3 regions of the Desulfofundulus thermocisternus DSM 10259 genome follow, and region 2 is predicted to be linked to each of the others. Evidence: riboswitches for the same ligand, from Rfam matches in the RefSeq annotation. Region 2 holds a riboswitch; each other region holds the start of a gene.

Region 1 (7,565 bases), on a different contig from region 2:
CCTGGATCTTTATCGCCGTCATGGTGAACGCTTCTGGGGTAAAACTTTAATAGATGCCCATCAGGGAAAGATCGAGCCTATACTGAAGGATATGGCACGAAAAAAAATTGGCCTGGAAGTAAACACCTCCAGCATAAAACGGGGGCTAAGCGAGTTTCATCCCAGCAGGGAAATTCTTTTCCTGGCCCGTGAGTATGGTGTGAAAGTATTTACCGTTGGCTCTGACGCGCACCGGCTTTCAGAACTGGGAGCATATATAAAGCAGGCGATAATTATGCTAAAAGAAATGGGGTTAGCAGTATATACATTTACTGCTCGTCAACCCTGCCCCTTATAAGGTTTTTTTTATCTGGACAAACTTCCTCCCTTACCATAAAATATTCACTAACAGGGAGGAAGGTTATGATGAGCGGTAGAACGGTAAAAAGATACCGTGAGGGAAATATTACCGCTGCCTTTGGAACAGATCTTTTACTCCAGGGCATTACAGCTGTTCCCAACCTTTTGCTTCGCTTATATCGCCACCTTGATATAACCGATGAAGAAATGATCCTTCTCATTCAACTTTTAAGGTTACAGATAGAGGAAAAAAATTTACTTCCTTCCGCTTCTGCGCTGGCTGAGTGTACGTCCCAGGATGTAACCCAGGTACAGCAAAATCTAAACAGGTTGTTAGAAAAAGAGGTCCTGGCTGTAACTCAGTATTACGATGAAAATAAGGATCAAATCCTGAGTGGGTACGATTTTGAACCGTTGCTGGAAAAGCTTTCAGAGATCTGGGCCAGTATCAGGGTCAGGGAAATAGAGCGTACCCGCTGCTTGCTGGAAAAAAGAACCCGGCTGGAAGCCAATTCTCCGGAATTTGCATTAATTATAAAGGCATTTGAACAGGAGTTCGGGCGTCCTGTTTCTCCTATGGAGGTAGAACAAATACGGCAATGGATTGAAGAATTAAACCCTACGCTGGTTTTAGAAGCCCTGCGCCGGGCTGTCTTGATGGGAAAGCATAATTTTAAATATATTGATAGTATTATTCTGGAGTGGAAAAAGAATAATCTTCGTACTCTGGAAGAAATAAACGCCTATGATGCGCAGTTTAAGAAACGACGTTCAGTTAAAAATACCACACCAAAGGTAGACGAACGTAAAAAAGCACTTTTAAAAACCCTATATCTTAGTTAAGGGAGAAAGGATGCTGGCCAATGAAGGCCTGCCCTGTATGTAATGACCGGGGTATAGTGATAAAAAATAACGTGGCTTTTCCCTGCTCCTGTAGCAAGCAAAAGGCTATCCTCAACCGTTTTAAAGAAGCTGGATTGCCAGAAGGGTTACGTAGTCATACTTTTGATAAATTTGACTTCAAGTATTATTCCAAATTCAGAATAGATCCGGAACGAAAAATAACTTATTACGAGTTGGCCAGGCGTACCTTTCAAGCAGCACTGGACTTCGTCCAAAACTTTAAAAAAAACCGGCATATCGATGGTCTTTTAATTACAGGTCCCGTTGGAAGTGGGAAAACATACCTGGCGGCATGTATAGCAAACGCTTTACTGGAAGCAGAAACAGTATTATTGTTTGTCGTCGTACCTGATTTACTGGATCGCCTGCGCTCTACTTATGATCAAAACCGCCAGATAATAGAACATTATTCGGAAAAAGACCTGCTGGATACGGCAAGGGAAGTGCCTCTCTTATTTTTGGATGATTTGGGAGCCCATAATTATACTGAATGGGCCAAAAATAAACTTTACTCTATATTAAATTACCGCGTTAATCACCGTCTTCCCGTAATCATCACCACCAATATCAGCCTGGAAAACCTGGGTGAATATCTGGGGGAAAGAACTGCGTCCCGCATTTGCCAAATGTGCTGGCCCTGTCGATTATCGGTAGAAGATGATATTCGAATGATCAAACGCAGGGAAAAACTCCAGGACAGCTAGTCTGAAAAGGAAAAACTAAATATTAGGGGCGGGTCCCCTCGGGGGATAATAGGGAAGACCGGGGAGCAGCTAACCTGCTTGAGCCGGCGCGGTCCCGCCACTGTAACCGGGGAGGAGCCGCAAATTGCCACTGGTTATATACTCACTGGAAAGCTAAAAAGATATTTTTCAACAATTTGTTGTGATTTTACAATATTTATTGTGAGTATTGACCGGGAAGGCGCGGTTATCTGATGATCCGCGAGCCAGGAGACCTGCCTGCCCCTTAAAACTGAACTTTTCAAGTTCAGTAAAGGCCTATCTATCTTCGCGCGAAAGATAGCAGGCGTAATGAAACCTGACACGCCCTTCTTTTGCCGGGCGTGTTTTTTTCAGGAGGAAAAATGAAGTGACTAAATCTTTACGTAACGGAATTACCACCGGAGCATGTGCTGCTGCAGCAGCCCGTGCGGCTACAGAATTACTTTATCATGATACCAAGCCCGGTGAAGTTACCCTGGTAAATCCAACTGGCCAGTTAATCAGGGTACCAATCCATAAGCTGGTAAATATACCCGGTGGCACAAGGGCAGTGGTAATTAAAGACGGGGGGGATGATCCCGACGTTACCCACGGCCTCCCAGTTGTAGTAGAAGCTCGCCCCACTAAAAAAGGGATCCAGCTCCGCGGGGGACCCGGTGTAGGACGGGTTACCAAACGGGGTCTGGCAGTGGCAGTAGGAGAGCCAGCCATTAACCCTGTTCCAAGGCAAATGATCAGGGAAGCGGTAAACAGCATCCTTCCTCCCAATCGGGGAGTGGAACTTACGGTCAGCGTACCCGGAGGAGAGCTGGTGGCCAGGCGCACCCTGAACCCCCGCCTGGGGATTGTAGGAGGTATATCCATATTGGGTACAACGGGGATAGTTCGGCCCATGTCCGAAGAAGCTTTTAAAGATTCTCTATTACCACTGCTGGACGTAGCCAGGGCAGCGGGTTTTAACCAGGTTGTTCTTACTCCCGGACAAATGGGGGTTCGGACGGCAGTTGATAAATACGGATTTCCGGCCGATGCCGTGGTAGAAATGAGTAATTTCGTGGGGTTCATGCTGGAAAACTGTGTAGAAAAAGGCTTTTCCGGCGTTCTCCTCTGGGGACATCATGGCAAACTGTTAAAAGTTGCAGCTGGAATATTTCACACTCACAGCCGCATAGCGGATGCCCGGCGAGAAACGCTGGCCAGTTATGCTGCCCTGATGGGAGCAGACAGAACCCTGATTGCTCATATTATGGAAGCCGGCACTATTGAAAGTGTAGTAGATCTTCTGGCTGAACATAATTTATTGGGCATATACCATCAGCTGGCTAGCCGGGCCAGCCAGCGAGCCATGGAGTACGTCCACCACCGCTTGCTGGTGGGAACGGTATTCTTGACCTTAGATGGCAAAATCCTGGGATGGGACCATCATGCCCGGGAAATAGGGAGGGCACTGGGATGCCGCGAATTAAAATAATTGGGGTGGGCCCGGGCCACCAGGATTACCTTACTCCCGCAGCCCAAAAGGCTCTGGCCGAAGCCGGGGTGCTGGTAGGCGGCATTCGCCATCTTTCTCTTTTAGCCAATGGTAGACAAAAAACGTTTATCATTAAAAATAACCTTAAGGCCATGGTTGATTTTATCAATCGACACCGGGAAGAAGGAGTAGCCGTTATAGCCTCCGGCGACCCCGGTTTATATGGTATTCTGCAGTACCTGCTTCAATACTTTTCTGTAGAGGAACTGGAAGTAATTCCTGGTGTCAGTTCTGTGCAACTGGCCTTCGCCCGCCTGGCCCTGCCCTGGCACGATGCCCTGATTACAAGTGCTCACGGAAGACCAGTTGAAGACTTGATTCAGCTGGTGCGCGACCATAAAAAAGTAGCCCTTTTTACCGACCCGAGAAGTTCACCCAGCCGCATAGCCAGCATGCTCTTAGAAGCAGGTATAATCAACCGAAAAATTTTTGTTTGTTGTAATTTGAGTTATCCGGAAGAAAAAATCCTGGAAACCACAGCCGGTGAACTAGCCTGTATGGATCTATCCGGGCAAAAAAATTGTGTTATGGTGATTATAGATGAGAAAGTCCTGGCCTTACACGACTCCGGGAATTCCTGATGAATTTTTTATTCGCGGCGATATTCCCATGACCAAGGAAGAAGTTCGTACCGTCACCCTGGCCAAAGCACGATTAGGGCCAGGCCAGGTTGTGTGGGATATTGGCAGCGGTACCGGCTCCCTTGCCATAGAAGCGGCAAGGCTAATAGGCAACGGCACTGTTTATGCCATCGAGCAGAACCCTGTTGCAAGAGAGCTAATCCGTAAAAACATATACCAGTTCGACCTGAAAAATATAGAGGTAATTGAAGGTCGCGCTCCAGAAGCGTTGCTCCCCCTTCCCGTTCCCCAAAGGGTCTTCATCGGTGGCTCGGGCGGAAAGCTGGAAGAGATAATAAACCTGCTGCAAATAAGACTTAATCCTGGAGCAAGAGTGGTCATTAACGCCTTAACCCTGGAAACACTCACCCGCATCCTGGTTTTACTCGACCAACTGCCATGGAAAAAGGAAGTGGTACAGGTATCTGTTACCCGTGCGGTTTCCCGCGGCAATTATCATCTGCTGCATGCTTTAAACCCGGTGTGGATCATTGCTGTCCAAAAGGAGGGAGATGAGGGTGGGGGGTAAGTTTTATGGTATCGGAGTTGGCCCCGGGGATCCAGAGCTACTTACCCTAAAAGCTTATCGCATATTACAAAATGTAGATGTAGTATGTGTTCCTAAATCATCAGCTGACCGGGAAAGCCTGGCTTTGTCAGTGGTCAATAAGATAATCAAGCATCAAATCCTAACTATCGAATTAACTTTTCCCATGTCCAGAAACAAGCAAATATTAGAAGAACATTGGGCCATAGCCGGGGAAAAAGTAGCACAACTGGTACAACAGGGAAACAAGGTAGCCTTTATTACCATTGGTGACCCCATGTTTTATAGCACTTATGGCTATATACAGGCTTACCTGCAAAAAAATTATCCCTGGCTACCGGTAGAAACCATTCCGGGGGTCACTGCCATGAGCGCATGTGCAGCCGCACTGGGAGAACCACTGGCTACAGGAGATGAAGACCTGGCAGTGATACCGGCAGTTAATAATCTTAAGCGACTGGAAGAGACCCTGGATAACTTTGATAACGTGGTACTGATGAAAATAAACCGCCATTTCGATAAGATTTTGGAAATTTTACACAAAAAAAATTTAATTAATCGTGCCGTCCTGGTAAGTCGTTGTGGCTACCCGGATCAAATAATAAGCCGGGAAATAACCGAATTTGCTGGAAAAAATCTTGATTATATGTCAATACTCATCCTCCGGAACTTAAAAGGTCGTTAATTTAAGGGGGGCAATAAATGATTTATTTTGTTGGTGCCGGACCGGGAGATCCTGAACTGATAACTATTAAGGGAGCAAAGTTACTGCAGGAAGCTGATGTAGTTATTTACACCGGCTCGCTGGTTAATCCCAAAATATTAAATTACTGCAAACCAGGTGCAGAGATTTATAATAGTGCCACCATGACCCGAGAGGAAATACTGGCTGTAATGCGCAGGGCACACCTGAAACAATTAACCGTGGTTCGACTGCATACCGGTGACCCTGCTCTATATGGAGCCATACAGGAACAGATGGATGCTCTGATGTCCCAGGACATACCTTTTAAGGTTGTACCAGGGGTAAGCTCCTTTCTGGCTGCTGCAGCCGCCATTCCCCATGAGCTGACTTTACCAGGCGTAACCCAAACAGTAATCCTTACCCGGCTGGAAGGACGTACCCCGGTTCCAGAACAAGAAAAGCTTAGGGAACTGGCCCGTCATCAGTGCACCATGTGTATCTTTCTTTCCGTTCACCAGATAGAACAGGTGGTGGAAGAATTACTTGCTGGAGGTTATTCTCCCCAAACCCCGGTACTGGTAATAGAAAAGGTCTCGTGGCCTGAAGAACGCTTGTTGCGGGGAACGCTGGCAGATATTGCTGAACAGGTTAAGAATGCAGGTATTACCCGCACCGCCCTGGTTCTGGTAGGAGATGTTTTTAATTCTTCCTACCAGTTGTCGCGGCTCTATGACCCTCATTTTGACCACAGCTACCGGAACAGCAGGAAATGAACATTGCTATATTTGCCATTACTAAAAACGGTACAGAGCTGGCGGCAAAGGTATCCCGGCATTTGTTAAATGAGGGACACCAGGTGCGCATGTTCAGGCCCGGCCGTTTTCCGGGAGAAGGGGAACCCTTCTACGGTCCTGTATCCCGGATAGTGGCAGGAGAATTTTACCGGTGCCAGGGTTTGATCTTTATCATGGCCCTGGGTATTGTGGTCAGGTTACTTGCTCCTTTAATTAAAGACAAGCGTTCTGATCCTGCAGTGGTGGTTATGGATGAAAAAGGCCAGTTCGTGATCAGCACTTTAAGCGGCCACCTGGGGGGAGCCAATGAGCTGGCCCAGAATCTGGCTGGAGCTTTCCAGGCCATACCGGTAATTACCACTGCTACGGACGTACACGGCCTGCCTTCAGTAGATGTCTTGGCCCGTAAATATGCCCTGATTATGGAACCATTTAACGCTGTAAAACAGGTAAATGCGGCATTGGTAAATGGTGAGATGGTTGCGTTTTGCAGTGAATTTCCACTGCCCTTTACCCCAATGCAGGGCTTAAAGCTAATCCCATGGGACAAATTGCCCATTACCAGGCCGCCAGGTTGGCTGGTAGTAATAACTAACCGCGAGATTTCGTTGCCCCATGAAAAAACCCTTTTTCTAAGACCACGAAACCTTATAGCCGGTATTGGTTGCCGGAAGGAAATTGATCCGGAAAAGATTAAAGAAGCCCTATTACATGCCCTGAAACTCGCCCGGCGCAGCCCTACCAGCCTGCGTCTACTGGCAACAATAGACCTGCGGGTACAGGAACGTGGTTTGCAGCAGGTTGCCCGGGAAATGGGAATCCCCCTGGTGAGTTTTTCAAGGGAACAAATCCAATCCATATTTTCCCGTGTAAAAAATCTTCAACATTCTTCTTTTGTTCAGAAAAGGATAGGAGTTGGTGGTGTATGCGAACCGGTTGCTCTGCTGGCTGCTGCTCACCACGCCAGACTGATTCTCCCCAAAACAAGCCGGGAGGGCGTGACGGTAGCGTTAGCCGAGGAAAGTTATGGGTGGTGGGAACAGGACCGGGAAGTACCGATTATTTAAGTCCCAAAGCACTAAGAGTTCTGCAGGAAGCAGATATTATCGTTGGATACAAAACCTACGTTCAACTCATTGCTCCCCTGGTGGAAGGAAAAGAAATTATCAGTACGGGTATGACCCGTGAAGTTGAGCGTTGCCGCGCAGCCATTGCACAGGCTCAAAAGGGACGAAAAGTTGCCCTGGTTTCAAGTGGAGATCCCGGGGTTTATGGCATGGCCGGGCTGGCCCTGGAAATTCTATATCAGGATAAATTGCATGACCTGGTTGAAGTAGAGATCATCCCCGGCATTACCGCTGCTACCGCAGCAGCAGCATTACTGGGTGCACCTTTAATGCATGATTTCGTGGTAATTAGCT
Region 2 (7,565 bases):
CGATCAGAACGCCAATCACTCTGCTACTCCCTTCCACCGGTTATTTCTACAGTTCACGTTTTCACTCTCCTTAATCATCCTATCAGTCCGCCGGTACCCGTTCAAGGCCACCACGGCAGCTTCTATTTTCTTCCACATAGCCCGGACCGGGAGGGCATATAAATAATTATACCTCCTGCAGGTAATTTCGGCCAGTCCCCCGGCACCTCAACTTGCCAAAAGCAGGGCCGCTGGTCTAAAATAGGGAAGGTAGCCAAGCTTATGCTTAAGGAGGTAAGAAAATGTACTGGTCCCAGAAAGGTCCTGTAAATACCGATGAAACCATAGCCCTGGCCGTAAAGAGGGCGCGGGAACTGGCCATCGACCACGTTGTTGTGGCCTCCTGCAGCGGGGAAACAGCCAGAAAGCTCATCGGCAAGGTGCCCAATGTGGTCTGCGTAACCCACCACGTGGGCTTTGCCGCTCCGGGAGAAGACGAAATGCCCCCCGCCGTGCGGGAAGAACTGGCGTCTAAAGGAGTGCGTCTGCTCACCACCACCCACCTCATGGGGGGGCTGGACCGGGGGGTGCGGAACAAGTTCGGCGGCGTCTACCCCGCGGAGATCATCGCCCAGACCCTGCGCATGCTGGGGCAGGGCTTGAAGGTATGCGTGGAGATTGCCGTCATGGCCCTGGACGCCGGGCTAATCCCGGCCGGCAAAGAGGTGGTGGCCATCGCCGGCACGGGAACCGGTGCCGATACCGCCGTGGTCATTCTCCCCGCCCACGCCAACCACTTCTTCGACACCAGGGTAAAGGAGATCATCTGCAAGCCCCGGGAATTTTAAGATTCCCGCCCGGGGTAATGCCTTACAGTAAATAAGATAACACAATAGACCTTTTGAGAAGAATTGTGTTACAACATTTTGCTTTTTAGATTAAAAAATTTTTTTGCTGCAGCAGGAAAAAGTCCAGACTTACAGAATAAATAAATGTAAGTGGATCATTTTTTTGTACGGGGAGGATTTTCATGGGCAAAAAAATTACCGTTACGGTCATCAAAGCGGATGTCGGAGGATGCGTCGGACACTCAAGCGTCCACTCCGCCCTGATCGAAAAGGCCCAGGGCATGTTGAAGGGCAGTTCCCTGCTGATTGACTCGTATGTAGCTCACGTAGGTGACGATATCAACCTGATTATGACCCACGAACTGGGCCGGAACAACGGTGAAATTCACCAGCTGGCCTGGGATACCTTTGTAGCCTGTACGGAAATAGCCAAAAAGTTGAAGCTTTACGGAGCGGGACAGGACTTGCTGGCCGATGCCTTTTCCGGCAACATTAAGGGCCTGGGCCCGGGAGTTGCGGAGATGGAGTTTGAAGAGCGCAAGAGCGAACCCATAGTGATCTTCATGGCCGACAAGACCGAACCGGGAGCCTGGAACCTGCCCCTGTACAAAATTTTCGCCGACCCCTTTAACACCGCCGGGCTGGTCATCGACCCCAGCATGCACGACGGGTTCATCTTCGAGGTCCGGGACCTGATCGAAAACACGCGGGTCAACTTCTCAGCCCCGGAAGATATATACGACATGCTGGTCTTTATCGGCGCCCCCGGCCGCTACTGCATCAAGCGCGTCTTCCACAAGAAAACGGGAGAAATCGCGGCTGTATCCAGCACCCAGCGGCTTAACCTGATGGCCGGCCGCTACGTGGGTAAGGACGACCCGGTGTGCATCGTGCGCTGCCAGAGCGGCATGCCGGCCGTGGGCGAGGTGCTGGAACCCTTCACCAAACCCCACCTGGTCAGCGGCTGGATGCGCGGCTCCCACAGCGGCCCGCTGATGCCGGTCAGCATGCAGCAGGCCACCCCATCCCGTTTTGACGGCCCGCCCCGGGTGGTCGCCCTGGGCTTCCAGCTTGCCGACGGCAAGCTCATCGGGCCGCAGGACTTCTTTGCCGACCCGGCCTTCGATCAGGCGCGGCAGATGGCCAACGAAATCGCCAGCTACATGCGCAGCCTGGGACCCTTCGAACCACACCGGCTGCACCTGGACGAAATGGAATACACCACCATGCCCCAGGTGCTGAAAAAGCTGAAAGACCGCTTCGAAAAACTGCGCTAGACAACCGGTCGACCTGCCAGTTGAATTTCCGCCCGCCAAACAGCAGCGGGCCGTACCGCGGTAAAAATTATACGGGCCCTGGAAAAGCCCGCCGGCTTTCCAGGGCCTGTTTATTTACTTCAATATCTTTTCCTCATCCAGCGCGGTCAGGCCCGCCTCGCTAAAGCTGGCCATCTCGTTGATCACCCGGCAGGCCGCTTCCACCAGGTGCATGGCCAGGGCTGCCCCGGTCCCCTCTCCCAGCCGCATGTTCAGGTGCAGCATGGGTACCAGCCCCAGGTGCTCCAGGATGAGACGGTGACCCCGCTCCCCCGAAAGGTGGGAAGGAATTAAAAACTCCCTGGCCCGGGGCTGCAGGGCCACCGCCACCATGGCGGCGGCAGTGGTGATAAAGCCGTCGATGACCACCGGCACCCGCCGGGCGGCCGCCCCCAGGATAACCCCGGCCAGGCCGCCGATTTCCAGCCCGCCCACTTTGGCCAGAACATCCAGGGGGTCGGTGGGATCGGGGCGGTTCACCTCCAGCGCCCTGGACACCACTTCTATTTTCCGCTGCAGCACTTCATCGTTGACCAGGGTCCCCCGCCCGGTGACCTCCCCGGGGTCAAAGCCTCCCAGCGCCGCGGCAATGGCGCTGCTGGGGGTGGTGTTGCCAATGCCCATATCGCCGAGGCCAATCAGGGTGGCCCCCCGGTCGATTTCCTCCTGGACCACCTCGATGCCCACCTCCACCGCCCGCACCGCTTCCTCGCGGGTCATGGCCGGGCCGCGGGCGATGTTTCCCGTACCCGGGCGTACCTTCCTGTTCAAAACCCCGGGGTAATCCACGGGCACGGCCACCCCCACATCCACCACCACCAGACGGGCACCGGCCAGCCGCCCCAGCACGCCGATCCCGGCCACCCCGTTGAGAAAAGCCGGGAGCTGCTGGTGGGTGATCTCCTGGGGCGCCACGCTGACCCCTTCGGCCACCACCCCGTGATCGCCGGCCATGACGATGATCACCCGGTCGCCAACCACGGGGCGGGGGTTACCGGTAATGCCCGCCAGCTGAATGGCCAGCTCCTCCAGCCGGCCCAGGCTGCCCGGCGGCTTGATCAGGCTGTCCAGCCGCTCCCGGGCCTCAGCCATGGGCTGCTCGTACAGCATCCCCACCTCGCCTATGGTTTTTTCCAGCAGCAATTTCACCAACCTCCCTGCAAATTAATGGATCTGGCTAAAAATAAAAGTCCACAGCCCCATCAAGGCCGTGGACTTTACCATCATCCAGCGGTGGCAAAACCGGCAGGCAGGTCTCCTGGCTCAGGATCCTCGCGGCCACCCGCCTTCCCGGCGACACCCATCAGCGGGTGCCCTGCCAGTGGCATCATCCCGGTGGCCGCTCCCCATTCACAGTGGCGGGACCGCTCAGGATTCGCACCTGATTCCCTATTCTCCCCCGCAAAAGCGGGGGCACCTGCCGGTGTTGATATATGCCATTTATTATAAAATAGTTTTTCGACGCACCCCTTTACTTTTCCTGCCGTCCGGAAAAATATTTCAACTTTTTACCGGCCGGTCAAAGTAAATATTCTTGCCCGTGGCCGAAATGGGAATACCCACCACAATGGGGCCCTGAAGCAGGCCCATCTGGCGGGCCACCGTCCCCACCCGGTACATGATCCGGTTGTCGGCATTGAAGAGGCTGGCCGTTTTCACCGCCGAGCCCAGGGCAATACCCACATCCAGCAGGCGCCACGCGCACAGGGGCCCGGGAAACTCCGGCCCCTCATGGCTCTGCAGGTCCTCGCAGCGGCTGAAACCGCAGGCTCCGCAGTTCAGGCCCAGGGGCTTGTTCTCCGTCAGGGAGATGAGGACCACCGCGTCGGAGCGGCGCACATTATCGGCATCCCGGTCGAAGTTCACCTTCCCCCGCTCCTTCCCGAACCGTTCCATTTCATCGGCCAGCCGGGATAATTCTTCCCCCGATAAAATCCTGACGCCCACGTAATCCTGGCCCAGCCCCTTGGGAGCGGTACGGGCTGCCAGGGCCATCAGTTGAGCCACCATGAGCAAAGCCTCGCGCAAAACCATCACCCTTCCCCGAAAACTATTATTTTCCCGGAATGATATCCAGCTCCCCCTCTTTATTGAGAAGGACCTTGATGGAGCCCGTTTCCTGCGCCAGGACCTGGCGGCGCTGCCCCACCTGCACCACGGACCCCGGGAAAGCCCGCTTCACCCTGATCACCCCGGATGCTCCCACCCGGACCACCGGGGGCGCCCCCAGGGCGCTGCCCAGCTCCTCCACCTCGGCGCTGCCGTCACAGAAAATCTCCCCGCCCTTGAAGGAACCCCTGATCACCACGTCCCGCCCGGCACTGATGGTGGTGTTGACGCACCCCTGCCGGGTCACAAAAACGCTCCCCGAACTCTGGATGGTGGAATTCATGGCCGAGGGGAGCACCACATCGGCCGGGTTTTCCGCGGCCTCCTGCAGCAGGGCGACGGCGGCTTCCACGTCCCTGACCACCTGATCGAAATTCTTCACCGTCAGGGGGTTCAGACCAACCAGGCAGTTCAGGGAGCGGCCGCACCTGGCCACTTCCTCCGGCACCATCGCCCTGACGGCGGCAATTTCCCGCAGGGTGTTTTTCACCAGGGGACGCAAATGCTTAAACCTGGTATCCATCAGGGCCATGAGAACCCGCCCGAAATCCAGCCGCGCCGGGCTTTTCCCCTGCCGCTGCTTCACCTGTTCCAGGGCCGCCCGCAGGAGGTCCAGGCCGGACCGTATATCCCGGAACATGAAGGAGAGTTTCAGGGCCCCCGGAAAGCCGGTGCCGGCCCGCAGCCTGCTGCCGATTACCCCCCGGTGAACGTGCATCTTCCGGCCGCTGACCACGGCCGCCCGGGTCACCAGGCCGGTGATCTCCACAGCACCCGTTGCCTCCACTTCCATGGCCTCACAAACATTGCCCAGTATTTTCAGATCCCCTTTGAATCTAATATTACCGCTTTTAATGTTCACATCCCCCTGATGAACCAGGAGGGGATCAACATAAAAAATATAAGTGTTCCCGGCTTTTCTGTACCAGGGCCGCCCGCTACCCGCGGCCACCACCCGGGTGCCCCCTTCCTTCAGCTCCACCCCTTTCCCCGCCTGCAGCTCCAGCAGTACCGGCGGCGGGGGTGGGAGAACCTCGCCGGTCACGGACCTGCCCGGCTGCCCCGGCTGCGGGGGATGCTTTACCGCCAGCAGGGTCCCGGACTCCACGGAAACAATGGTGCTGGTCTCCCGGAAGTCAACGCGTTCTTCCCCTTCCCCGGCCCTCCCGGGGGGAATCTCCTCCTCGAAAAAAATCTCCAGCCGCTCGTCCACACCGGGCTGCGGCGGCTCCCCTTCCGCCACCAGCAACGGCTCCGGCCGGGGACCGGCGGCAAAGGAGGCCACCACCTCCTCTTTAATGCCCCAAACCACCCCCGCCGCCTGCAGTGCTTCGCGGACCGCCTCCTGCTCCAGGACGGTAACGCCTTCCGGGGCGGAAATATAAGCCCTCAGCCCGTCCTCGCTTATGGTTACCTTTAAATTTTCGCCGGCCACCATTTCCTCCCCCAGTACAGCTTGCTTAAAATCACCCTTATAACTTTATTCGGAAGATCCCGGCCAAAAATAAGAAAGCGGCCCTTTTTCCCTGCAGCAACATTTACGTAAATCCTTCCACATCTGCACAGGGATCTCCTGCCAGGGGTGCCGCTTAATGCCGGAAAGCGGCGGCGAGCCGCGGCCACCTGCGGGCCCCGGAAGCGGCAAATTTTTGTCTGCCGGGGGAGGAATTTTTTCATTCCACGCGAAATAACCATGATAAAGGCCCATTTGCTTCTTCAAGGGGAGGGGAAGACAATGTATTACCCGGGGGAAATCAGGACGCCCGGACTGGAATTAATTCTTATTTTACTGCGCGTGGTTTATTTTGCCGGGATGCTCTTTTTAATTGCCGGGCTGGGCGTTGCCCTGCAGGCGCCCGCCGTAATTACCGGGGTGGTGGCGGGTATTGCCGCCTGGATGCTCCTTTCCAGCGGCCTCTTTGAGGTGACCACCTACCGCTGCCCCAACTGCGGACATCTCAAGCGAACCGTTAAAAATTTCGGCTCCTACCGCTGCTCCAGCTGCGGGCAGGAAAGCTACATCCAGGGCATGTAAAAAACATGGTCCCCCAGCGGGGACCACATTTATTTTCCGCTTCCCGGGCGGCTGCCCGGGGCTGCGCCGTCAGGCCAGCCCCGCCACATCCGGGGGGACGGTCAGGGCCTCCCCATCATCCCCGGCCTTCCCGGCAGCGGGGAAGCTTTCCTTTTCCTTATCTTCCGGCATGGAGCTTATATTCATGAGGTCGTACCACAGGCAGTAGCCCAGCACCCCTTCCAGGGCCCAAAAGATCCCCAGCGCCCTCAACAGCGGCGGCCTGGCCAGCGCGGCCAGCGCCGTACCTCCCAGGATGCGGGCCAGCCGGTCCACCGGCCCCACGTTCTGCTTCCTCCACATTCCATTTCACCCCGCTTTTTAGCTTGCACGCCCGGAAAACAAACTATGCGAAAGCGCATTAAAAACCCCCCCCGGTCAAACACTAAGGTCAGCCAGATTTAACGCAGCACAACTGCCAAGGAGGGGATACGTGTGGAAACGGCCCCGATTCCCGCCGGCCGGTGCCAGCCCGTCCCGCAGCCGGGGGAGAAAAAGGTCAAAATATGGATTAACGATCAGCCCGCGGAAGTACCTGAAGGCATGAATTTGCTGGAGATCTGCCGCTCCCGGGGCATTGAAATACCCAGCCTCTGCTACCTGCCCGGAATTCACGAGGCGGGAATCTGCCGGGTCTGCCTGGTGGAGGTGGAAGCCAACGGCCGGAGATCTCTCCAGGCGTCCTGCGTTTACCCGGCCAGTGAAGGCATCAAGGTGTACACCCACAGCCCCCGGGCCAGGCGGGCCCGGAAAAGGGTGGTCGAGCTGCTGCTCTCGGAACACGGGGGGGAGTGCCCCACCTGCGTGCGCAATCTCAACTGCGAGCTGCAGCGCCTAGCCGATGAGATGGGCATACGCAGGGTAAGGGTCACCGGGGAGAGGCGCCGGTACCCCGTAGCCAATAAAAATCCCTTCATCATCAGGGACTACAACAAATGCGTGCGCTGCCGCCGCTGCGAGGCGGTCTGCCGGGAGGTGCAGGGCGTCGGCGTCCTGGGGCCGCGCAACCGGGGCTTCGACCTGGTCATCGGCCCGCCCTTCGGCAAGGACCTGGGCGAGGTGGACTGCATCAGCTGCGGGCAGTGCGTGATGGTCTGCCCGACCGGCGCCCTCACCGAAAGGGAATACATCGATGAGGTCTGGCGGGCCATTGAGGACCCGGACAAATTTGTGGTGGTGCAGGTGGCCCCGGCCATCCAGGTCACCCTGGGGGAGGCCTTCGGCCTGGGCACGGGAACA
Region 3 (7,565 bases), on a different contig from region 2:
CCGGTTGATATCCACCAGCACCAGCTCACTGACCAGGCCGCTGATCATCACCGCGTAAGCGGTGGCGGAACCAACAGCACCTACCCCCACCACGGCTATTTTACGCTTGTCATCTACAGGCATTTTTCCCCCTCCCCCCTTTATTTTCCCCTCCCTTTTAAAAAATTACTAAAAAAAATTACCCCCGGGGAAAGAGATACACCACAGCCGGTTTTCCCGGAACGTTATTTCCCTTTACCTCCTGGAGGTAATTAAAAAGCTGCTCTTTGGTCCGGGGGAGGGGTAAACCTTCGGGCAGCCATCCCTTGCGGCTCAGCTGTTCAAAAACCTCCACCAGCCAGGGACGGGACAGATCACTCTGCCGCAAAAGCTGTTCGTTACAAAATACTTCACCGGGCAGCCCTTCTCCCACAACGGTACCGCAGCTCATCACATAGACATAGTCAGCCCATGAGTAGGCCAGGTCCACATCATGGGTGGCCAGGACCACTGTAGCACCCTGCCGGTTGATCCGGTCGAAAAGTTCCATTACCTGGCCGGCATGCAGCGGGTCCAGGCCGGCCGTGGGTTCATCACAGATCAACACCTGCGGTTCCATGGCCAGGACACCGGCAAGACAAACCCGTTTCTTCTGGCCGTAACTCAGCAGGTGGGTGGGCTTATCCTTCAGGCCGGTAATCTCCGTGGCCTCCATAGCCGCTTCCACCCGGCGTAACACTTCCTCCCGGGACAAACCCAGGTTCAGCGGGCCAAAAGCAATCTCCTGGACCACACTGGCCGAAAAAAGCTGCATATCGGGGTCCTGAAAAACGATCCCCACGTTCCTGCGCAGCTCCATCAATGAGCGATGATCATAGCGCACCGGCCGTCCGTTAAACAGCACCTGCCCCCTCCCGGGACGCAGTATACCATTGAAATGCAAGAAAATAGTAGTTTTACCGGCCCCGTTGGAGCCCAGCACAGCTATTTTTTTTCCTCTTTCAATGGCCATTGTAGCTCCCCGCAGGGCAGCCGTTCCATCGGAATAGGTAAAATGAACATCCCGGGCTTCCAGTATATTTTCCTTCAAACAGGCCACCTCCAGGTCACCAGGACCAGAACCAGCAGGGTTAAATCCACCAGGGCAATCAGGACCAGGTTCTTTGCGGAAACCGGGCGGGGTTCCTCCCACATCCTTATCTCCCCTGTATAGCCCCTGGCCAGCAGGGCGGTATAAAGGGCCCGGGAACGGTGGTATGACCGGGCAAATAAGTTGGCCACCAGCTGGGCCATTGAGCGGAAAGAAACCCTGATGCCGGCATAACCGCAGCGGGAACCCTGGGAAACATACATCATCCCGGCCGTTTCCATGATTACGAAGATAAAACGGTAGATCAGACCCATCATCTCCACCAGCAGGGCGGGCACCCTCAGCCGGTGCAGGATGGAGATAATCTCCACCATGGGGGTAGTCAGGGATAAAAAGTACAGGCAGGATACCGCCCCCAGGGACTTGGTAAAAATCAGGGCTGCTTGATTTAAAGCGGGCCCGGTCACTCCCAGGGTAACCCCTCCGATAACAAGCCCGTAAACAGCGGGATCGGCCCCCCGGGAGATGGTCAGGGTAACGGCCAGCAGGCCGGCCACCAGGAAACCCAGGGGAAGGAACAGCAGCCGGAAGTAAAAGCGAGCCGGTACGCGGGCAACCATGATTACTGCTGCCGCCGCCAGGCAGGTAACCAGCAGTGGTACCAGGATGGTTGATGCTGCCAGACAGATACCCATGGTCAGGATGGCAAAGGCAAATTTTTCACCGGGGTGCACATGGCGCAGGCTGCTGGTATAAGCATACTGGTCAATCCTGAACAACGGCATCCCTCTCTTTTATCGTTCCCCGCCGGCGTTCCTGCCCGGTACCCTGTTCCCTGCGGCCCCGGTAGAATCCGATGAAATAGCCGATAAATCCGGCGCCCAGCGCTGCCTGCAGGGCAAAAAGCAGGCTTTCAATTTCCCCGCTGGGCGGCTCCCATACGGATTCGAACCAGGGCTGGTAATCCGGCTGCAGTTCTCCAATTACCTCTTCGGCCTGCTCATCGGCCCCTCCAAATTCAGCATTTTTATTTACCAGGAGAGGAAAAACAGCCAGAGCCAGAACAACCAGAATCAACAGCAGGTTCTTTAAACCGGCTTTCATCTCCACACCCCCCGGGATAAAACTCGCAACTGTTCCAGTTCCTGGCGGTTATGGGCCAGCAGAAAGTTAAAAACAATAATGGTCAGGATCCCCTCGCTGACAGCCAGCGGCACCTGGGTTATGGCAAAGATGCCCATAAACTTGACCATGGCTGCCATTACTCCCCCGTCAGGGGCGGGAAAAGCCAGGGCCAGCTGTACGGAGGTGGTAACATAGGTCAGGAGATCGCCCAAAAAGGCGGCCAGAAACACCGACAGCCAGCGGGGTAAAGACAGCCTCTCCCCCAACCGGTATATGGCACAGGCCACCAGCGGGCCGACCACCGCCATGGAAAAGGTGTTGGCCCCCAGCGTGGTCAGGCCCCCATGGGCCAGCAGGACCGCCTGAAAGAGCAGCACAATGAAGCCAAGAACACACATTACCCAGGGACCAAAAAGTATGGCTCCCAGACCCACTCCGGTGGGGTGAGAACAGCTGCCGGTAACGGAAGGAAGTTTCAACGCTGAAAGCACAAAAGCAAAGGCACCGGCCAGCCCCAGGAGCATTTTTACCCCCGGATCGACCTTTACGGCCCTCTGGATGGACAGCAGGCCGGCAATGAAGAAAGGCAGGGTCAGGACATACCAGAACAGGCTCCATTTTAAGGGAAGAAATCCCTCCATTATGTGCATAGCCCAGGCATTTTGCTGGGGAAAGCAGAGGAGCAGGAGAAGGGCAAATATAAGGGTACATGTCCGCTCTTTCATCAGCATCCCTCCCGTAGCAAGGTAACCGTTTAACAGGCGTCCAACCGGTACATGAAAACCCCCGGATCACTTCCGGGGGTTACAAACACAAAAAGGACATGCTGCACCGCTCCCCCGGTTCAGGATAGAGGAGTGGAATAGGCATGCCCCTGGCTGCCCACGGATCATGGCCCCTCCAAGTCACCTAATTGAAGAGGCTCTCCGGGCAGTGGACTGGTAACCCTTTAAGCTTTATCCCTCGGGATAAAGCACCTATTCCCGGTATATAAATGGAAAATTAATAGGAAAATTAATAACCCCTGCTAGTCCGGGTGCAGGGGTGAAAACGCCGTCTTTAACTCTTTCACCTCCCCATGGACCGTAGGTACAAACGGTGAAATGGAACGGGCAGGTTTCCTGGCTCATGGATCATCGCTTTAACCACGCCTTCCCAACCGGACACCCACCAGCAACTGCTAACCGGTCACTGCAAGTGCCCGACCAGTGGCATTGTGTGGCCAGCTCCCCATTCACAGTGGCGGCACCGCGTCAGATTTGCACTGACTTCCCTCTATCCCTTGAAAAAGGGAGCACCCGTTCAATTATTCAATTGCCTAAATTATAACACAACAGGTATATGCTGTCCAGAAGGATGCTGGAAAAATGAAATGGCCCTGCCTTTCAAGGCAGGACCGCTTATTTTCCCGGTTATTACATGGGAGGCATTCCGCCGCCCATACCGGTGTCTTTCTCTTTCTCCGGCTTCTCCGCCACCAGGGTTTCGGTAGTCAGGATCATGGCGGCAATGGAGGCAGCGTTCTGCAGGGCGGAACGGGTTACCTTGGCCGGGTCCACAATACCGGCTTCGATCATATTCACATACTCGCCGGTCAGAGCGTTGAAGCCCATGCCATCGGGAAGGGCCTTGACCTTCTCCACCACCACAGAGCCTTCCGCACCGGCATTGTTGGCAATCTGCCGCAGCGGTTCTTCCAGAGCCCGGCGCACAATGTCCACCCCGGTCTTCTCGTCCAGGCTGCTGGTTTCAATGTTATCCAGGGCCTTAATAGCCGCCACGTAAGCCACACCACCGCCGGAAACAATACCTTCTTCCACGGCGGCCCGGGTGGCGTTCAGGGCGTCCTCAATGCGCAGCTTCTTCTCTTTCATTTCAGTTTCCGTAGCCGCACCAACCTGGATGACCGCTACGCCGCCCGCCAGCTTGGCCAGGCGCTCCTGCAGTTTCTCCCGGTCAAAGTCGGAGGTTGTTTCTTCAATTTGCTTCTTAATGGAAGCAATGCGGGCGTTGATCTTGTCCTGGGAGCCGGCACCGCCGACAATAATGGTCTCTTCCTTCTTCACCCGGACCTTGGAAGCCCGGCCCAGCATGTCGATAGTAGCCTTGTCCAGCTTGAGGCCCAGCTCCTCGCTGATTACGGTACCGCCGGTGAGGATGGCGATATCCTCCAGCATGGCCTTGCGCCGGTCACCGAAACCGGGGGCTTTGACGGCCACACAGGACAGGGTACCGCGCAGCTTGTTCAGCACCAGGGTGGCCAGGGCCTCACCTTCCACATCCTCGGCAATAATCAGCAGCGGCTTGCCCGCCTGCACGATCCTTTCCAGGATGGGCAGCAGATCGGCCACGGCGCTGATCTTCCGGTCAGTAATGAGGATGTAGGGATCGTTGAGGATAGCCTCCATTTTCTCGGTATCGGTAACCATGTATGGGGATATGTAACCCCGGTCGAAATTCATCCCTTCCACCACTTCCAGGGTGGTGCCGATACCCTTGGATTCCTCGACGGTAATTACTCCGTCCTTGCCCACCTTTTCCATGGCTTCAGAGATCAATTCGCCGATGGACGGATCGTTGGCCGATATGGAAGCTACCTGAGCGATGGCCGCCTTGCTTTCCACAGGTTTAGCAGCAGCCTTGATGGCCTCCACGGCTTTTTCCACCGCTTTTTCAATGCCCCGCTTGATAATCATCGGGTTGGCTCCGGCAGCCACGTTCTTCAAGCCTTCCCGGACAATGGCCTGGGCCAGCACGGTAGCGGTGGTGGTACCATCGCCGGCCACGTCGTTGGTCTTGGTGGCCACTTCTTTAACCAGCTGGGCGCCCATATTTTCAAAGGGATCGGTTAATTCAATTTCCCGGGCGATGGTCACACCGTCATTGGTGATCATGGGAGAACCAAACTTTTTCTCCAGCACCACGTTACGGCCTTTTGGTCCCAGGGTAACCCGTACCGCTTCGGCCAGGGCATTAACGCCCCTCTCCAGGGCACGGCGTGCTTCTTCCCGGAAAATAATCTCTTTACCAGCCAATTTCCTCGACCTCCTCAGATATCAGATGTTTAATTATGTCTCCTTACACCAGCAAAAACCTACTTTTCAATAACCCCAAGGATGTCGGCTTCCCGCATGATCAGGTATTCTTCGTCATCTATCTTGACCTCATTACCGGCATATTTGGAGAACAGGACCCTGTCCCCCACCTTGAGGTCAACAGGTACACGGGTGCCATTATCCAGCAGGCGACCGGGACCTACCGCTATTACTTCCCCTTCCTGGGGCTTCTCCTTGGCGGTTTCAGGCAGCACAATGCCTCCCTTGGTCTTCTCCTCGCTGGGCAGCGGCTTGACAACCACCCGTTCACCCAATGGCCTGATTTTCACCTAAAACCCCTCCTTAGAATAGAGTTTGTTTTCTTTATTGTTAGCACTCATTTAAACTGAGTGCTAATACCCAAGTACTATAATATAAAGGGGGAATGATTAAAAGCAACTTTTCTCCATGGACCTAATCCCCCTTTAAAACCTTTTAAAGGAAATTACCCGACTTTATCTCTCATTTTCTCCCTCCGATAAGCTATTATCGCAAATTCCTGTCCAAACATTTCTTGACCTTTCTAGAAACATTTTCCCCATAAGAAAAATGGTTTATACATGCAAAATTAATTAAGCATACCAGCCCGTTTTTAAGGAAGATGTGTACCGGCCGCAGGTTTTTACCGCGGCAACCCCTTAATCTGCCCCGCACTCACCGCCCCTGCCGGTAAGTATTTCCAGGCCATGGGAAAGTGCCGGCAGAATTACTTCCAGGCATTCCCTCACCGCCCGGGCACTGCCCGGCAGGTTGATGATGAGCGTTTGGTGCCTGATGCCCGCTGCAGCCCGGCTGAGCATGGCCCGGGGTGTTTTTTTGAGACTTTCCAGCCGCATTACCTCAGGAATACCCGGCACTTCCCGCTGAATAACCGCCCGGGTTGCCTCGGGGGTGTTGTCCCGCGGGGCGAAGCCCGTACCGCCGGTGGTCAGGATGAGGTCCAGCTTCTCCTGGTCGACCATTTTGATGAGCGTTTCTTTCAGGACATCCAGATCATCGGGCACAATATAGTAAGATACCACTTCCCCCCCGATACCGGCTACCATCTCGCGAATCACCCCGGCACTTCTATCCTCCCTTTCACCCCGGGAACCTTTATCACTGGCTGTTAGAATACCAACCCGCCACATGGACATCACCTCCAGTATAATCAGAACAGGATAACCACATCTTATTCAGTTGAAGCATTAAACCGGTTAAAGATAAAATAGTGGTAATGAGCTGCAGGAGGTTAAACCAATGGCCATATCCGAAACCACTACCGTTACCGTAAAAAAAGTGATCGGCGGCCGTGTGACAACCGTTGAAGATGAAGTGGCCCGGGAAGTTCCGGTCACTATCTTTTTAAACGACGAAGAACTGGTTACCCTGGTCTGTTCCCCCGGCCACCTGGAAGAACTGGCAGTGGGCTTTCTGTGCTCCGAAGGCATCCTTCAAGAGCGCGCGGACTTGAAAGAAGTTTTTATCCGCCCTGAAGAAGGCTTGATCTGGGTGGAAACTACCCGGCCCGTCCCCGCCCGCCGGCAATTTTTAAAGCGCTACATTACCACCTGCTGCGGCCGGGGACGTTCCACCTTTTATTTTGTCAATGATGCCCGGGGCATATCACCGGTAACCTCGTCCCTGGCCGTCAGGAGCGATACAATCCTTGAATTCAGCCGGGAACTGGAAAAAATGGCCGCCCTGTTTCAAACCACCGGCGGCACCCACAGCGCGGCCCTTTATTCCGCAAACCAGCGCCTGCTGTTTTATGAAGACATCGGCCGTCATAACGCCGTGGATAAAATCTTCGGCCGCGCTTTTCTGGATGGAATGGCATTAAGGGATAAACTTCTGGTCTTCAGCGGCCGCGTTTCCTCGGAAATCCTGATCAAGGTGGCCCGCATGGGCATCCCTGTAATTGTGGCCAGGGGGGCACCTACCGGCCTGGCCCTGGAAATGGCCCGGGAAACCGGCGTTACCGTTGTAGGATTTGCCAGGAAAGGCAGGATGAATATTTACACCTGCCCGGAACGAATTCTTTTCCCTTAAAAGCAACCCAGTTCACAGGCTTTGATTTTGATTCCCAGGGCATCACAGGCCGCGCCCACGACCCTTACCGGCACGTTCAGCTCCCCGGCCAGCCTGCGGGCTTCAGTACAGGTCAGCCGGCCGTCAACTGCAGCCTGCCTGACGGCTTCCAGAACCCGTGGCTCAACAGTTAAACTTTGCTTTTCTTTCAACTTTTATCCCTCCCTTGCTACCTTCTAAAAGGGCATTAAAAACCAGGCCATGTT

The links. Region 2 has a riboswitch for cobalamin ahead of cobT (nicotinate-nucleotide--dimethylbenzimidazole phosphoribosyltransferase). Riboswitches for the same ligand answer to the same signal wherever they lie in the genome.
Region 1: linked by a shared signal. The riboswitch ahead of cbiD (cobalt-precorrin-5B (C(1))-methyltransferase CbiD) and the one ahead of cobT (nicotinate-nucleotide--dimethylbenzimidazole phosphoribosyltransferase) in region 2 are both predicted to bind cobalamin.
Region 3: linked by a shared signal. The riboswitch ahead of BR83_RS0107665 (energy-coupling factor ABC transporter permease) and the one ahead of cobT (nicotinate-nucleotide--dimethylbenzimidazole phosphoribosyltransferase) in region 2 are both predicted to bind cobalamin.

The regions. Positions count from the first base shown of each region.
Region 1 covers NZ_JMLG01000014.1:24,196-31,760, reverse strand. Annotated here, with positions in the region: gene BR83_RS0110455 (histidinol-phosphatase) at 1-337, shown strand, start outside; gene BR83_RS0110450 (DnaD domain-containing protein) at 406-1,182, shown strand; gene BR83_RS0110445 (ATP-binding protein) at 1,203-1,946, shown strand; cobalamin riboswitch at 1,960-2,222, shown strand; gene cbiD (cobalt-precorrin-5B (C(1))-methyltransferase CbiD) at 2,335-3,438, shown strand; gene cbiE (precorrin-6y C5,15-methyltransferase (decarboxylating) subunit CbiE) at 3,420-4,079, shown strand; gene cbiT (precorrin-6Y C5,15-methyltransferase (decarboxylating) subunit CbiT) at 4,108-4,647, shown strand; gene cobI (precorrin-2 C(20)-methyltransferase) at 4,637-5,350, shown strand; gene cobM (precorrin-4 C(11)-methyltransferase) at 5,368-6,123, shown strand; gene BR83_RS0110415 (cobalt-precorrin 5A hydrolase) at 6,120-7,211, shown strand; gene cobJ (precorrin-3B C(17)-methyltransferase) at 7,175-7,565, shown strand, end outside.
Region 2 covers NZ_JMLG01000026.1:6,302-13,866, forward strand. Annotated here, with positions in the region: gene BR83_RS0112305 (sulfite exporter TauE/SafE family protein) at 1-19, opposite strand, end outside; gene BR83_RS0112315 (pyruvate kinase alpha/beta domain-containing protein) at 282-827, shown strand; gene fbp (fructose-1,6-bisphosphate aldolase/phosphatase) at 1,010-2,104, shown strand; gene cobT (nicotinate-nucleotide--dimethylbenzimidazole phosphoribosyltransferase) at 2,219-3,286, opposite strand; cobalamin riboswitch at 3,375-3,579, opposite strand; gene BR83_RS0112340 (ferredoxin domain-containing protein) at 3,644-4,177, opposite strand; gene BR83_RS0112345 (DUF342 domain-containing protein) at 4,197-5,687, opposite strand; gene BR83_RS0112355 (TFIIB-type zinc ribbon-containing protein) at 5,988-6,287, shown strand; gene BR83_RS0112360 (YgaP family membrane protein) at 6,357-6,629, opposite strand; gene BR83_RS0112365 (NADH-dependent [FeFe] hydrogenase, group A6) at 6,762-7,565, shown strand, end outside.
Region 3 covers NZ_JMLG01000007.1:33,516-41,080, forward strand. Annotated here, with positions in the region: gene BR83_RS0107645 (L-lactate dehydrogenase) at 1-123, opposite strand, end outside; gene BR83_RS15335 (energy-coupling factor ABC transporter ATP-binding protein) at 179-1,069, opposite strand; gene cbiQ (cobalt ECF transporter T component CbiQ) at 1,066-1,848, opposite strand; gene BR83_RS15340 (energy-coupling factor ABC transporter substrate-binding protein) at 1,835-2,173, opposite strand; gene BR83_RS0107665 (energy-coupling factor ABC transporter permease) at 2,170-2,919, opposite strand; cobalamin riboswitch at 3,289-3,511, opposite strand; gene groL (chaperonin GroEL) at 3,610-5,229, opposite strand; gene groES (co-chaperone GroES) at 5,289-5,579, opposite strand; gene BR83_RS0107685 (MogA/MoaB family molybdenum cofactor biosynthesis protein) at 5,928-6,419, opposite strand; gene fdhD (formate dehydrogenase accessory sulfurtransferase FdhD) at 6,529-7,320, shown strand; gene BR83_RS0107695 (hypothetical protein) at 7,317-7,511, opposite strand.